DNA from 2 places in the Herbaspirillum sp. RTI4 genome. Region 1 is predicted to be linked to the other one. Evidence: predicted binding sites of a transcription regulator. Region 1 holds the regulator's gene; the other holds the start of a gene.
The links. Region 1 encodes LexA, which represses DNA repair genes until DNA is damaged. Its sites were predicted from a motif close to ACTGTATNNNNATACAGT; they were not measured.
Positions count from the first base shown of each region.

Region 2: the regulator LexA is predicted to act here: its motif matches at 5,997-6,014, upstream of recA (recombinase RecA).

Region 1 covers NZ_JAVIWQ010000002.1:1,827,898-1,836,050, reverse strand. The annotation lists gene RGU70_RS08375 (replicative DNA helicase) at 1-1,179, opposite strand, end outside; gene rplI (50S ribosomal protein L9) at 1,406-1,858, opposite strand; gene rpsR (30S ribosomal protein S18) at 1,896-2,180, opposite strand; gene priB (primosomal replication protein N) at 2,196-2,525, opposite strand; gene rpsF (30S ribosomal protein S6) at 2,552-2,920, opposite strand; gene lexA (transcriptional repressor LexA) at 3,177-3,836, shown strand; gene RGU70_RS08345 (tetratricopeptide repeat protein) at 4,044-6,008, shown strand; gene RGU70_RS08340 (flagellin) at 6,618-7,706, shown strand; gene RGU70_RS08335 (flagellar protein FlaG) at 7,806-8,153, shown strand, end outside.
Region 2 covers NZ_JAVIWQ010000002.1:57,827-65,979, forward strand. The annotation lists gene RGU70_RS00500 (ABC transporter ATP-binding protein) at 137-679, shown strand; gene RGU70_RS00505 (pilin) at 785-1,318, opposite strand; gene sucD (succinate--CoA ligase subunit alpha) at 1,653-2,534, opposite strand; gene sucC (ADP-forming succinate--CoA ligase subunit beta) at 2,552-3,718, opposite strand; gene recX (recombination regulator RecX) at 4,128-4,589, opposite strand; gene recA (recombinase RecA) at 4,766-5,914, opposite strand; gene RGU70_RS00530 (aldo/keto reductase) at 6,106-7,110, opposite strand; gene RGU70_RS00535 (Tim44-like domain-containing protein) at 7,387-8,153, opposite strand, start outside.

The DNA.
Region 1 (8,153 bases):
TGATTCGCGCAAATCGGACATGACCGGCCGTTTATTGGGACGCTGTTCCAGCGAGCGATTGAGCTGCGACAAGGCGATCACCGGGCAATTCAATTCCTTGGCCAAACCCTTGAGGCTACGTGAAATTTCCGAAATTTCAGTGGCGCGGTTTTCGCCCGAGGAATTGGCGGACATCAGTTGCAGGTAATCGATGATGATCAAACCCAGCTTGCCGCATTGGCGCGCCAGGCGGCGCGAGCGGGCGCGCAATTCTATGGAGTTCAGGGCGGGGGTTTCGTCAATGAATAACTGGGCGTCGTTCATTTTTTGTATGGCATGCGTGAGGCGCGGCCAATCCTCATCCACCAGACGGCCCGTACGCAAACGATGCTGATCGAGGCGACCGACTGAGCCGAGCATACGCATGGCCAGTTGTGTGCCGCCCATTTCCATCGAAAACACGGCGACCGGTAAGCCGCTTTCAATCGCGACGGTTTCACCGATATTGAGTGAAAACGCTGTTTTCCCCATCGATGGCCGACCCGCGACAATAATCAGATCGCCCGGCTGCAAGCCGGAAGTCATGCGATCAAGATCGGCAAATCCGGTCGGTACGCCGGTGATATCGCTGGTGCTGTCGCGGTTATATAACTCGTCGATACGCTCCACCACCTGCGTGAGCAAGGGCTGAATTTCCTGAAACCCCTGCGTCCCGCGCGATCCCTCTTCGGCAATCGCAAAAATCTTGGACTCGGCTTCGTCCAGCATCTGCTTGACTTCCTTGCCTTGCGGATTGAACGCATTACCGGAAATTTCATCGGCAACCGTAATCAGCTTGCGCAGCACGCCGCGATCGCGGACGATTTCTGCATAGCGCCGGATATTGGCGGCCGAAGGGGTATTTTGAGCCAGCGCATTCAGGTAGGAAATGCCACCGACTTCTTCCGCCTTGCCCGTACTGGTCAGCGCTTCAAACACGGTAATGACGTCGGCCGGCTTGGTGGCATTAATCAGTTTGACGATATGCTGAAAGATGATGCGGTGATCGTAGCGATAAAAATCGTCGGCATTGACGAAGTCGGCGATGCGGTCCCAGGCGGCATTGTCGAGCAGCAGGCCACCCAGAACGGATTGCTCTGACTCTATGGAATGCGGGGGAACTTTGAGTGATTCAAACTGCGGGTCGGGGGATACGTTCATGGCGCGCATTATACCGTCTAAGAACTAGTACTTCCCCCGTTACTAGCAAATTAGACAAATCGGCATCAGCTCAACGCCGGGCGTTTCGGCTTCTGCCGGGGTCAAAAAATAAACCTCCAATACTATGCAGGAATGCAACAACAGGCGTGAAAAAGCCGGGCGAACCCGGCTTTTTCAGCATGACTACGTTGACCACTACCGCATCGATTGCCCGATGCAGTCAGTTTTAGGCGTGCTGGCCAGAAACTGTCACCGTCACGTCCAGAATGACGTCAGTGTGCAAAGACACCGAGACAGTATGGTCGCCAACGATCTTCAGTGGACCTTGTGCCAGACGCACTTGCATCTTGTCCACAGGGAAACCTTGCTTGGTCAGCGCAGCGGCGATGTCAGCATTGGTCACGGAACCAAACAGACGGCCATCCACACCCGACTTTTGCGCGATCAGTACGACCACGCCGTTGAGCTTCTCGCCCTGTTCCTGCGCGGCAACCAGCTTCACTGCGGCTGCTTTTTCCAGATCGGCGCGCTTGGCTTCGAACTCGGCAACAGCAGTAGTAGTGGCACGGCGCGCTTTGCGCTGCGGGATCAGGAAATTGCGTGCATAACCGTCTTTGACGCGCACGACTTCACCCAGGGCACCCAGGTTAATAACTTTTTCTAACAAAATAACTTGCATGTTTTTCTCCGAATTTTGAGGACTTTTCAGTCGTCAATTAAGCGTGGTGCAGATCTGTGTACGGCAGCAAAGCCAAGAAGCGTGCGCGCTTGATTGCAGTGTCAACCTGACGTTGATAATGGGCTTTAGTACCGGTCAGGCGTGCTGGCATGATCTTGCCGTTTTCCTGAACGAAGTCCTTGAGCGTATCCACGTCTTTGTAATCGACCTGTTCCACACCGGCAGCGGTGAAGCGGCAGAATTTCTTCCGCTTGAACAATGGATTTTGCTGTTGACGCTTTTGCTTCAATTTACTTTTGTCGAATTTTTTGCCGAATGCCATTTTTGGCTCCTGAATTTATAAATTTGGTAACGAACAGTCCTCGAACTCAACGATGTGAAACACGAGGCTCTTGCTATTGCGATGCTTGCGCGCCAGAAAGCCACTGAAGTGAAAAGATTTACCTAGTTCGGCCTGATTGACTCGACCTGAAATTTCGCCCGCAGCCTGCGCCGGCATTTCAAATTCGATCAATCGAACCACCCCTGCCTCGCGCTGCTCCGAACTGTGGAGCAGTTTCGCTGCCACGATGGGGATGCCGGCGGGTGTATAACGCAGTACGTCGCGCTCTACGATGGTGGCAATCAGTTCAAACCGGTTTAATCCTTGAGTCGGTTCTTGGCTCAATCTCTGCGACGCGCTCAACGCAGCATTTACGCTGCGGGTGCTTCGCTACGCGAGCTCTTGCCTGCATCTTCTTTCTGAGTCGCCTTCATGATTGGAGACGGCGTTGTTTCAGCCTTCTTCAACTTGACGGTCAGATGACGCAAGACAGCATCGTTAAATTTGAAGCCTGTTTCGATTTCAGTCAGCGTTTCGGCGTCGACTTCGATGTTCAGACAGACATAATGTGCTTTTGCCAGCTTCTGGATTTGATACGCCAGTTGCCGACGGCCCCAATCCTCAACGCGATGTACCTGGCCGCCACGGGTAGTGACGATGCCCTTGTAACGCTCGATCATCGCAGGCACTTGCTCGCTCTGATCCGGATGGACGATAAATACGATTTCATAATGACGCATGCAAACTCCTTTATGGACTTGTTTAAAAAATTGCCCACCCCGGCGTCAAGACGAGTGTGGGAAGAGGAAAACCCAGCATCATACAGCGGAAATCGAAAAAATTCAATGAATTCAGGGATTTAGTCGGCATCGCCAGCATTTGCTTGCATTCCCCATACAACTGTATAAAAATACAGTTAATTTCACGCATACACTATATGCGGCATAACGCATAACTTCCACACCAATCCATCACCCGCCGACCCGGCGCACTGCCATGATCAAACTGACCGCCCGCCAGCAGCAAATCCTCGACCTGATTAAAGAGGCCATAGAAAACACCGGATTCCCGCCCACCCGAGCGGAAATCGCCACGGAACTAGGGTTCCGCTCCGCCAATGCCGCCGAAGAGCATCTACAAGCACTGGCACGCAAGGGGGCCATTGAACTGTCGCCCGGCATGTCACGCGGGATACGCTTACGAAGTAGCGACACCCTTGCCTCCTCGCAAAGCGGCAGGCAACTGGTATTGCCGCATCCGGCATTGATGCAACTGAATTTGCCGCTGGTCGGACGCGTCGCCGCAGGTTCGCCCATCCTGGCGCAGGAACATATTGAAGCCAGCTATCAGGTCGATCCCGCCTTGTTTTCCGCGAAACCAGACTATTTGCTGAAAGTTCGCGGCATGTCGATGCGTGATGCCGGCATTCTTGAGGGCGATTTGCTCGCAGTCAAAAAAAGCGCCACGGCACGCAACGGACAAATCGTCGTGGCAAGGCTGGGCGACGATGTCACCGTCAAGCGCTATCGAAAAACCGGCAGCGCCATTGAACTCATTCCCGAAAATCCTGATTTCCAGACGCTACACGTGACCACAGGAGAAACCGGCTTCGCGCTCGAAGGCCTGGTCGTCGGCCTGCTGCGTAGCTGGCATTAGATTCTGATAAGGCCAGTCAACTTTCATAGCGACGCTCAAGACAGCAGGGATGGGATACTTACTCAGCCCGGCCCCAGATCAAAACCCTTTATTACAAGGACTTCTTCCATTTGTTTTTCCGATGGGAATACGCCGTAGCGGCATATCATGCAGGCGGCATGCCACTCCGGCTCCATTTTTCGGAACAGGCCCTTAAAGGGAATTTAGATGTCAAAGCGCAATAAGAAGCCTGTCGTCAACCCAGCCAGCAAAACCACACCAGAAATTCAAACTTTACTTACCGTAAGGAAAGTGCTGGATCTGGTCAGCGAACACAAGACTGCGGAAGCAAGAACGCTGGGCGAAAGCGTGATCGCCAAAGCGCCCGATCTGGTCTTCGCTCTTCATGCTCTGGGTCTGGTGGAATTGCAGGCCAAGGACTATCTCCGCTCAGAACACTGGTTCCGTAAGGCGGTTGAACTCGAACCCGGCAATGCCGAATACCTGTCCAATCTGGGCATGGCCGTCCTCAAGCAAGACCGTATCGACGATGCCATACGCCTGTTCGAGCAATCGATTGCCATTGACGAAGAACATTTGCCCGGTCGAATCGGACTGGCCGACGCCCTGCATGAGAAAAAAGATCCGAATGCCTCCATTGCCTATTTCGAGGAAGCTGTGCGGCGCGCACCGACTGCCGCCGGCCCCCTCTCCCATTTAGGCAAAGCGCTGATCGACGCCAAACGCTACAAGGAAGCCGTAGAAAAATTGATGCAGGCATTACAGCTTCAGATCAATTTTGCTCCCGCGCATACCAATCTGGGACACGCCTTCCAGGAAATGGGCATGCTTGAGGAAGCGCTCGAATGCCATATCACCGCCTTGCTGCTGGAGCCGGACAATATCTACGCCATCAATCAGAAGGCCGATACCCACACCAAACTGCATGATTACGAGAACGCCTACGACCTTTACAAGAAAGTCATCGCACTGGCACCGAACGATCCGAATAGCTACGCCCGTCTGGGTTCCAGCTATTACGATAACGAGGACCGATATGATGAGTCTATAGCGATGCTGAAAAAAGCATTAACTATCGATCCATCACACGCGATCACTTATAACAATATCGGCGTCATCATGCATGACCATGGTGAGTGCGAAGAAGCGCTAGGTCATTTCGAAACCGCCCTCAAACTCAAGTCCAATTACATGATGGCGCGCCACAATATGTGCCTGGTGCAACTGCTGGCAGGCGATTTCGTCAATGGCTGGGCCAATCATGAAGTACGGCTGGAACTCCCGGAGCGACGTTACATTTATGAACTGGCGCTCGAATTGTTCAAAGTCATTCCCAAGTGGGACGGCAAAGCCTCCCTGAAAGACAAACAAATCCTGTTGATGCATGAACAAGGCTACGGCGACAGTATTCAGTTTTTGCGTTATGTCCCTATGCTGCTTGAGCGTGGCGCGCGCGTGGCGCTGCACGTCAAGGATCCTCTGGCGCGTCTGTTTGCCTCGTTCCCAGGAAAAATCACGCTGGTCCGCGAAAATGACAAACTTCCGGCTGCCGATTTTGCCTATCCGATCATGAGTTTGCCGTATGGACTGGGCACAACGACGCCGGAAGAAATTCCGACCTTCCCCTCGTACCTGTCGGCCAGTCTCAACGACAGCCTGCACTGGGGCGAAAAAATCAGGACGATGAACCTGCCGAAGGGCACTTTGCGGGTAGGCATCGTCTGGGCCGGCAATCCGGAACACGGCAACGACAGACGCCGCTCCATGCCGCTGGAAAACGCAGCACCCTTGTTCGATATCCCGGGAGTTCAGTTCTTTTCCTTGCAAAAAGGAGCGCCGGTTGCCGCAATGACCGCGCTCAACAGCCAGAATCCGGTCATCAATCTGGGGGACGATTTCAACGATTTTGCCGATACCGCCGCCGCCATCGACAATCTCGACCTGGTCATCAGCGTCGACACCTCGGTATTGCATCTGGCCGGCGCGCTCGGCAAACGCACCTGGGCACTGCTGGCGTACATGCCGGACTGGCGCTGGTTGCAGGAACGTGAGGATTCCCCTTGGTATCCCAGCATGCAGCTCTATCGTCAGCCCATCGCAGGTGACTGGGCGGCGGTCATTGCCCGCATGGAAACCGATCTGAAAGCTTTGCGGGACCAGCGCCCCGCTTAATAACTACAAATTAGGCAAATTCACCCTAAACCTGGCAATAAAGACTCCAGATGACACTTCGCTTATATATATAAGCGAAGTGCGGATAAACAGGTCGGGTCACACTCTCTTGTTTTTAAAATCATCAACAGGCAAGCTGAGGCCTGTTGCGCAGTTCCCCCTCCCGCCCGGCCACCTCCGGCACTCCTTTCCGTCGAAATCCCATCTTGGCACTACCAAGCCCTTCGGGGCTGCCGGCATTCCAATTGTGCGATGCGTTTCCTCCAGAAAGTGCGCTAAAAAGTGCTTTCTGAAGGGGGGGATCATTCGGGAATGGATGCAAACCCAAGGCATAGCGAGCACCCACCCTGTCCAAAAATGATATTTCACCCACAAAAATTAAAGTTTTTGTGGAAGCCGTCGAAATAAGACTGGCAAGAGGTATTCACGTCATGCAGTTTTAGTTCTGGCAGTAGCGGCAAAGTATTTTCGACAAGTACTAAACTTTTCCCGATACCGTCCGATATAGCATACATAACAGCGGTTAAAACGCCTGAGGCGCATAGGTAAAAGACCAAAGTTAAGCACTGAAACTCGATTTATCGGTCAAAAATCTTAGGAGAATTAATCATGGCATCAGTAATTAACACCAATATTGCGTCGATCAACACACAACGCAATTTGACAATGTCACAAGCCTCGTTGAACACTTCGATTCAACGTCTGTCTTCCGGTTTGCGCGTCAATAGCGCAGCGGATGATGCAGCGGGTTTGTCGATTTCCCAACGGATGGATTCCCAGATCAAGGGTCTGACTGTTGCGCAACGTAACGCGAACGATGGTATTTCGCTGGCGCAAACGGCTCAGGGCTCGCTCAGCACCGTGACAAACAACTTGCAACGTATGCGGGAACTGGCCGTGCAAGCAACCAACGGTTCGAACAGCGCACAAGATCGCAAGACGCTGAACGATGAATACACACAGTTGTCGTCGGAAGTTTTCCGCGTTCTGAATAGCACCAACTTCAACGGCCAAAACCTGTTCACTGGTGTCGGCTCAGGCGCCAGCGCCGGTGTTGCTTCTAGCTCGACACACGTGTCTGCTGCTCTGACCCTGACTTTCCAGGTCGGCGCCAACGTCGTCGATCACAAAAACTCCGATCAAATCAGCATCTCGCTGAACGATCTGTCGAACAACGCCACGATTGCCAACGTCATCGGTTCCAGCGCCAAGGGTTTGATCGGCCTGGGTTCCACCTCTGCCGTGACGGTCAAACAGACTGCTTACACATCGGCAAAAGCAGCAATGGATACCTTGTTCGCTAGCGCATCCTCGCTTACAGCCACTGCGCTGGCCGCATCGGCAGTCACGCTGCAAACGAAGATCGACAGCGCCAAACTGTCTCTGGATAAGGCAATTGCCGCACCAGCAGCACAAAGCGATGCACAAAAGGCGATCAAGAACCTGGATAAGGCGATTAGCCTGATCTCCTCGAAACAGGCTGAATTCGGCGCGATTCAAAACCGTCTGACCGCCGTGATCACCAACATGCAAACGTCGTCGGAAAACATCACTGCGGCGCAAAGTCGAATCATGGATACCGACTTCGCGGCGGAAACAGCTAAACTGACCCGAGCCCAGATTCTGCAACAAGCTGGTACGGCGATGTTGAAACAAGCCAACTCCGCACCGCAATCTGTGTTGACACTGCTGCAATAATCAACAAAAGTAATCAAAGTAATTCTTGATGTACTAGGATAATGTGCGAAGAGTAGATAGAATATTCTTCGCACATTCCTTTAAAAAAGAGGTAATACCATGTCTATTTCAGCCTTGAATGCCTCCACATCGAATGATGTGACAGGATATGCAACACAGACACCCCCACCAGCAACGACCACTCCAAGTGGTACTGCCGCTACAGCCGGCGCAACAAAACCTGATCCAATCGTTTCCACTGGCGCTCCGACCAATGCCAATGCCGCGAAGCCGACAGCCAGTCAAATCGCTGATGCCGTCAGCAAACTGAACGATTTCGCTGCCAATGCTGCGTCCGATCTGAATTTTTCGACAGACAAAGACACTGGCTTGACGATCGTGAAGGTAGTCGACACAGCAACCAATAAAGTCATCCGCCAGATTCCAAGCGAAGAGGCAGTATCGATT
Region 2 (8,153 bases), 1.8 Mb from region 1:
CAGTGTGCATTCTTAATACGACCCCACAGGCGGATCTATCGAAGCTCTCTCCACTCGCAAGCCCCTCGTTCTGCAAGCCAGCCAGCTTTGCTTCGCTTATCCCGATCATCCGCTGTTCGCAGACTGGTCTGCCGACATTCCCCCGGGGATTACCCTGGTTCTTGGCGGGGATGGCAGAGGAAAAACGACGCTGCTGCGTTTGCTGGCGGGGGAGTTGGCGGCACAATCCGGTCGTTTGCAACTGAATGATGCCTGCCTGAGCGACAATCCGGCTGCATACCGGCAGCAAGTGTTTGCCACCAATCCGCGTTCCGATGCGTTTGATCCGATGACGGCAATCGCTTATTTCAAATTGCAGCAAGGCCTGCACCCCGAATTTAACGAGCCGCTGTTGGCCACCTTGATTGACGGTTTGTCTCTGCAGCCGCATCTTGAAAAAGAGCTGTTCAGGTTATCGACCGGCTCAAAACGTAAAGTCTGGCTCGCTGCGGCCTTTGCTTCCGGCGCTGTCCTGACCTTGATTGATGAGCCCTTCGCCGCACTCGACCAGGCATCGATTGATTTTGTGCTGACGCATTTGAGGTCAGTAGCAGATCACCCTGCGCGCGCATGGGTGATCTCTCACTACGAACTGCCAGTGGACTTGCCTCTGGCGGCACGGATCGACCTGGGGGACTAGAGTCTGCAAATAACCGAACTGTTTTTGATCAGGCAGACAGTGTCAGATCAAATCTGGCTCGGTTCTCAGTCCCCGGTTCCGGTAAGTACGATTAATCCCTGAGGATCACGCTCCGCGGCAGTTTGCCGGTGCGAATTGCTTGGGCAAGGTACCTGCGGCGAAGAGGGTATTTGTTGTGCTGCCTGCCGGCGTTTCCTGCGCCACCCCTGCTGCGACACATTGCCAACTGATCGCGCCGGCACCAAATGTCGGTACCAGGGTCAGCGTAGGCGACGTGACATTGACATCGCCGATGCCGGCTTTATAGGTGATCGTCACAACACCACCCTCGCCAACAGCGATACTCTCGACATTCGGCGTCGACTCCGGCGAGGTGTACGCGACTTGCGCCGCCGTCAATGCCTTGCCCATCACCTGCGCCTGGGCAGCCTCGGCTACCGCCAGCTTGGCACCGGAGGCCAGATTGAGGCCTTCGACCACACGGGTCCGCACCATGTAATTACGGTATTGCGGTATCGCAAATGAGGCCAGCAAACCGATAATCCCCAGCACCACCATCAATTCGATCAACGTAAATCCCTTGATCCGACGTCCGGTTGGTGCTTCTTCTTTTTTATCTGCGCCATTAGTGCTGTCCATGCGATTCCGATCGAAAATGAAATAGGTATTGAGCGATCCTGTGCGTTTCCTTGCAGCAGGTTCCGTGAAACTTTTTTGCTACGACTTGACGGAATCAGATCTCGCCATGAAATCAATGAAATCCGAAACAAGTCTCAAATTTTTACTTTCTAAACGACGCTTGTCAAATGACGCTTGCAGATTGCCTAAGGATTTCGTTCGGGACTGGAGGATAAGAGACCCCATCCACGCCGTGGCGGACACACCATGAGCGCACTTCATCCGCACCACGCATAAGGGGAGCCGCAGCTCCCCTTATCGTTTTCAGCAAGCCGGTCTGATTAAACAGTCCGAATTACAGCATTGCCTTCAACAAACGCGCCATTTCGGACGGGTTGCGTGTGACCGTAATGCCGCAAGCTTCCATGATGGCCAGCTTGGCTTCTGCTGTGTCTGCACCACCAGAAATCAAGGCACCGGCATGACCCATGCGCTTGCCTGCTGGCGCAGTGACGCCAGCAATAAAGCCGACCACTGGTTTTTTCATGTTGTCTTTGATCCAGTAAGAAGCATTCGCTTCGTCAGGACCGCCGATTTCACCAATCATGATGACGGCGTCAGTATCAGGATCATCATTGAACATTCTCATGATGTCGATGTGCTTGAGACCGTTGATTGGGTCGCCGCCGATACCGACTGCCGACGATTGGCCAAGGCCAAGCGCGGTCAGTTGACCGACTGCTTCATACGTCAGCGTGCCGGAGCGCGAGACGACGCCGATGCGGCCCTTTTTGTGGATATGGCCTGGCATGATACCGATCTTGATTTCATCGGGCGTAATCAGACCTGGGCAGTTAGGGCCCAGCAGCAAAGTCTTGCTGCCTGACTTCGCCATGCGGTCTTTCAGTGCCAGCATGTCACGGACTGGAATACCTTCAGTGATACAGATGGCCAGATCGAGGTCGGCTTCGACCGCTTCCCAGATCGCCGCAGCAGCGCCGGCTGGCGGCACGTAAATGACGGAAACGTTGGCGCCGGTTTGTGCCTTCGCGTCAGCGACGGTAGCAAAAATCGGGATGCCTTCGAAATCTTCGCCGGCTTTTTTCGGGTTCACACCAGCAACGAATGCAGCCTTGCCGTTCGCATAATCGCGGCAGCCGCGGGTATGGTACTGGCCGGTCTTGCCGGTGATGCCTTGGGTGATAACTTTAGTATCTTTGTTGATCAGGATCGACATGTCTGTTCCTTGTCCTATTATTTACCGTTAGCTGCTGCGACTACCTTTTGCGCAGCTTCTTCCATACTGTCTGCCGCAATGATGGGCAAACCGGAGTCGGCCAGCAGTTTCTTGCCGATTTCCTCATTGGTTCCCTTCATGCGCACGACCAGTGGCACCTTCAGCGATACTGCTTTAGAAGCAGCGATCACGCCTTCAGCGATCACATCGCAGCGCATGATGCCGCCGAAAATGTTGACCAGAATGGCTTTCAGCTCAGGATTCTTGAGCATGATCTTGAAGGCTTCTGTGACTTTCTCTGTCGTTGCTCCGCCGCCCACGTCCAGGAAGTTGGCAGGTTCGCCGCCGAACAGCTTGATGGTGTCCATGGTGGCCATTGCCAGACCAGCGCCGTTGACCAGGCAGCCGATGTTACCGTCGAGCGAAATATAGGCCAGATCGAACTTGGATGCTTCGACTTCTGCCGGATCTTCTTCGTCCAGATCGCGGTAAGCGACGATTTCTGGATGACGGAACAGCGCGTTAGCGTCGAAATTGAACTTGGCGTCCAGCGCGATCACTTTGCCGTCGCCGGTCAGGATCAGCGGGTTGATTTCCGCCAGCGAGCAGTCGGTTTCCCAATAGGCCTTGTACAAACCCTGGAGTTGCTTGCGTGCATCGGCGATCGATGCAGGAGGCACGCCGATTTTGGCGGAGATGCTGTCTGCATCGGCATCGGTCAGGCCGGTAGCCGGATCGATGATGACGCGATGAAGCAATTCAGGATGGCTTTCTGCCACTTCTTCGATATCCATGCCGCCTTCGCTGGACGCCATCAGCACCACGCGCTGGCTGACACGGTCGGTGACCATGCTGACGTACAGTTCTTTCTTGATGTCCGCGCCTTCTTCAATCAGCAGGCGACGCACTTTTTGACCTTCCGGGCCGGTTTGATGCGTGATCAGCTGCATACCCAGAATTTGGGTCGCATATTCCTTGACCTGTTCCAGCGTTTTAGCAACTTTCACGCCGCCGCCTTTACCGCGGCCGCCTGCGTGAATCTGGGCTTTGACAACCCAGACTGGTCCGCCCAGCTTTTCCGCTGCCTTGACAGCTTCTTCCACTGTATTGCATGGAATACCGCGTGGCACTGTCACGCCGAATTGGCTGAGAATTTCTTTACCCTGATACTCGTGGATTTTCATGGGAGTTTCCCTTTAAACGCTAATTGAATAAAATTTACTGAACTGAAATCCTGCAACTACGCCGACCGCTACCAAGCCGACGGCAACTGAGCCGATAGTCCGTTCCGTAACGACGATAGCTTCACGGCAATACACACCACACCCATGCAACCAACGACCGAGGCAGTCTCGTGTGGACATTTTTTTTGGAATCGGTAGGAAATTCGACAAGAATGGGGACATGAAGGGTGATGCTATATCGTGCAATGGGAGACCAGGCTCAAATTCGCAGCAGCGACTTACGTCGGCTCAAAACCGGTGGCCGACCCGATTTCGCACAGAAAACGATACTTTCCTGCGGCGCAACAAAACCGAGCGAGTGTAGCACAGCTTGCACGCCCCCTACGCTCTTAGCCGCGCGCAGACAGGATCAATCCTCGCTGTAGGTATCGTCCTCGCCATCCTCGCGCTTCACCCGGATCGCGGCTTGTATCGCCGAGGAAGAAAACCCCCGTTGTTGCAAAAACCGCATTTGTTTTGCGCGTTGTTCGGCGTCGGCAGGAGGGGAGTCAAATTTTTTGCGCAGCACCTGACAGGCACGCTCAATCTCATCGCCGGCCAGTCGCACTTTGACATTGGCAGTAAGTTCATCACCAAGTGCATGGCCTTGAAGCTCGTACATAATGCGTAAATTGCCAAATCGGGCAGCGCGACGATTGACGAGCGACTCGGAAAAGCGCTCTTGAGAGAGAAAATTGGATTGCTGTAACCAGTCAAGAACGGCATCGATATCATCCGATTCTTCGGCGTAACGAGCGAGCTTGCGCTGCAACTCCAGCCGGCTATGCTCTCGCTGGGAGAGATATCGCAAGGCTCTGGTTTTGAGGCTGATTTTTGAGCTGCTTTTTGGGCTGCTTTTTGGGCTGCTTTTTGGGCCGTTTTTCTGGCTGATAGACGGTCTTGTCATAAGTAGTCAGTACCGTCCGTCAATACAGTGATTCCAACACCGGGGCAGGCAAACCGTGATTGATACCCGCCCCGGCACGACCCATACGGGCCGTCCGGCAATTATGCCGCGTCTTTATCCTTGTCTTTGTCTTTGTCCTTGGCAGTCGCGGCTTTCGGCGCAGCGGTCTTGACCTGGCCACCAGCCAATTCAGGAACACCCAGTGCAACGCGCACTTTGTTTTCAATTTCCCGCGCCAGTTCAGGACGTTCTTTCAGGTAATTGCGTGCATTGTCCTTACCCTGACCGATACGTTCGCCGTTATAGCTATACCAAGCCCCGGACTTTTCAACGATCTTGGCATCGGAACCCAGATCGAGGATTTCACCTTCGCGTGAGGTGCCTTCTCCGTACAAGATATCGAAGTGCGCTTCGCGGAACGGCGGCGCCACTTTGTTTTTGACGACTTTGACCTTGGTTTCGCTGCCAATCACTTCATCGCCGGACTTGATCGAACCGGTACGGCGGATATCCAGTCGCACGGAAGCGTAGAACTTCAAGGCATTACCGCCGGTCGTTGTTTCGGGATTACCGAACATGACGCCGATTTTCATCCGTATCTGATTGATGAAAATCACTGCGGTATTGGTGCGGTTGATACTGCCGGTCAGCTTGCGCAAGGCTTGCGACATCAAACGCGCTTGCAGGCCAGGGAGAGAATCGCCCATGTCGCCTTCGATTTCAGCACGCGGCGTCAAAGCGGCGACCGAGTCGACCACAATCAGATCGACCGCGCCGGAGCGGATCAGCGCATCGGCAATTTCCAGCGCCTGTTCGCCGGTGTCCGGCTGCGAAATCAGCAACTCCGACAGGTTGACGCCCAGCTTCTGTGCATAGGTGACATCCAGTGCATGTTCTGCATCAATGAAGGCGCAAGTGCCGCCCAGTTTTTGCATTTCAGCGATGGCTTGCAAAGTCAGCGTGGTCTTGCCCGATGATTCCGGGCCGTAGATTTCCACCACGCGTCCGCGTGGCAGGCCGCCAACGCCAAGAGCGATGTCGAGACCGAGCGAGCCGGTTGAAAATACCTGGATTTCTTCCATGACCGCGCCGTCTTCCATGCGCATCACCGAGCCCTTGCCGAATTGCTTTTCTATCTGCGCCAGCGCAGCGGCAAGCGCCTTACTTTTTTCAGAAGCGCCTTTGTCAGCCGCTTTATCGGCAGCTTTGTCGGCGGCTTTGTCAGAGCCAGCGTTCTTTTTGTCGTCCATATGAATCTTCTTTCAGCAAGAGGGGGCGTAAAAACCGGGTAATCAGGGGTATTGCGTCTGGCATTTTAACTGCACGGATAGTACTGTATAAAAAAACAGTGTATTACGCAAGTTCTTTTTACTATTTCCCTGGTGGAATGATAAATCTTGTATCCGGCCGGGTATCTGGCATCCGTCTGCAAGATGCCGCATCACATACTGCGACGGCCAAAAAACGGGTAGCTCGGATCGTTATAGCCGGGCGTTGAGGCATGCCCCGGTGCGACCAGTCCATCCACCAGCAGCTCTTCTTCAGGACTAACGATTAGGTCGAGCGCGGCGTAATAGTCTTCCATCTGCGCCAATGTGCGAGGGCCGACGATAACGCTGCTGATATGCGGGTTCGCCAGCACCCAGGCTGTTGCAAAGTTACCCAGCTTGACGCCACGTTCTTCGCAATAATTTTTCAGCGTTTGTGCGATTTCCAGCGATTCTTCGCGGAATTCAGTTTGCATCATGCGCTTATCGCCCCGTCCGGCGCGCGTATCTTCAGCCGGTTTGACGCCGGGAGCATATTTACCGGTCAATACGCCGCGTGCGATCGGGCTGTAGGGCACCACACCCAAACCGTAGTGGGCGCAGGCTGGCAAAATTTCCACTTCCGGTCCGCGGTTGAGCAGGTTGTAATAGGGCTGGCACACCACCGGTGCCGGCACGCCATTTTTTTCACACAGGCGAATGATTTCCGCAATGCGCCAGCCACGGAAATTGGAAACGCCAAAAGAACGGATTTTGCCCGTCCGGATCAGGTCTCCCAGCGCCTGTACTGCCTCTTCCAGATTCTGCTCTGGTTCGTCGCGATGCAAATAAAGGATGTCCAGATAATCCGTCGCCAGCCGTTGCAGGCTGTTTTCCGTTTCGCGGAGAATCCACTGGCGCGAGTAACCGGATTCGTTCGGCGCATCGCTCATGGGGTTGCCGAGTTTGCTGGCTAATATCCAGTGGTGCCGCTGACCCTGCAGCAAACGGCCCACCATTTCTTCCGACTTGCCTTTGGTGTACACATCGGCGGTATCAATGAAATTGACCCCATGCTCGCGGGCAGAGGCCAATATACGTCCGGCCTCTTCGTCCTCCGTCTGATCACCGAACATCATCGAACCGAGACATAACGCGGATACTTTTAGGTTGCTCTTGCCCAAACGCCGATATTGCATGATGGTCCTGACGCGGTAGTGATAAGTAGGAAAAATCGCTTGGCCTGCAACGAGGCCAGTGCTGATTATTGCACGCCTGTTTTTCCGGCGTACTTCATGACTCACGACGATTGACAAGGGCATACCCTTGCACCGTGACGCTTGACCTTGCTGACAGAGGCCAACTAACCGCGCGGCTTGCCTCCTCAGAAGTACCCCCATGCTGGGCGCACATAAAAAAACCGCCGACGAAGCCGCCGGCGGTTTTAAGCGATCGAAGCGAAACAATCCGCCTGATTAGCCCAGTTGTTGTATCCCGGCAAGAACCCAGCCGCCGTTGCCGCTTACCGGCTTCGACAAGTTCCAGATTTCCGCGAATGGCTCTGCCGACACGTTCAGATCTTCCTTGATCATGCCGGAAAATTTGACGCTGGCCAGATACTCGCCACCTATGGTTTCGATCCCCTGCAACTGCGCATCCAGCGTCATGACGTCGGTATGGTTGGACGTTGCACCGCGTTCCTGGATTTGCAATCTCAGCTCAGCAAACATTTCAGGCGAAGAAAACTCCCGGATGTCCTCGATGTCCGCCTTATCCCACGCCGCTTGCAGGCGGATGAAATAGGTTTTTGCATGACGCAGGAAACCCGTCGTATCGAAATCAGCAGGAGCGCCCAAGGTAGAAGCTCCGCCGATACCGGATGCGGCATCGGCACCTGCAATGCCTGAACCGATTTCAGGCGCTGCCTGACGAGCCATCGGCGTATTAGGGAAAGGTTCTGTATTGGCCAGAAAATCGCCCGGTGCGCGCGTGGCATAGGCCGGCTGCGCTTGCTCGCCTTCAGTTTTACGACGAAACATGCGATAGATGAACATCGCGGCGAAACCTAACAGCGCCACCATCAACAGGGTGCTGATCATGCTACCCAGTGCGCCGCCCATGCCGAAGTGCGACAGCATTGCGCCCAGACCAAGGCCCAGCAATGCGCCACCCAATATGCCCTTCCATGGGCTGGCTGGTTTTGGCGGCATGCCTTGCGGCGTTGCCGCCGGAGCAGCAGGCT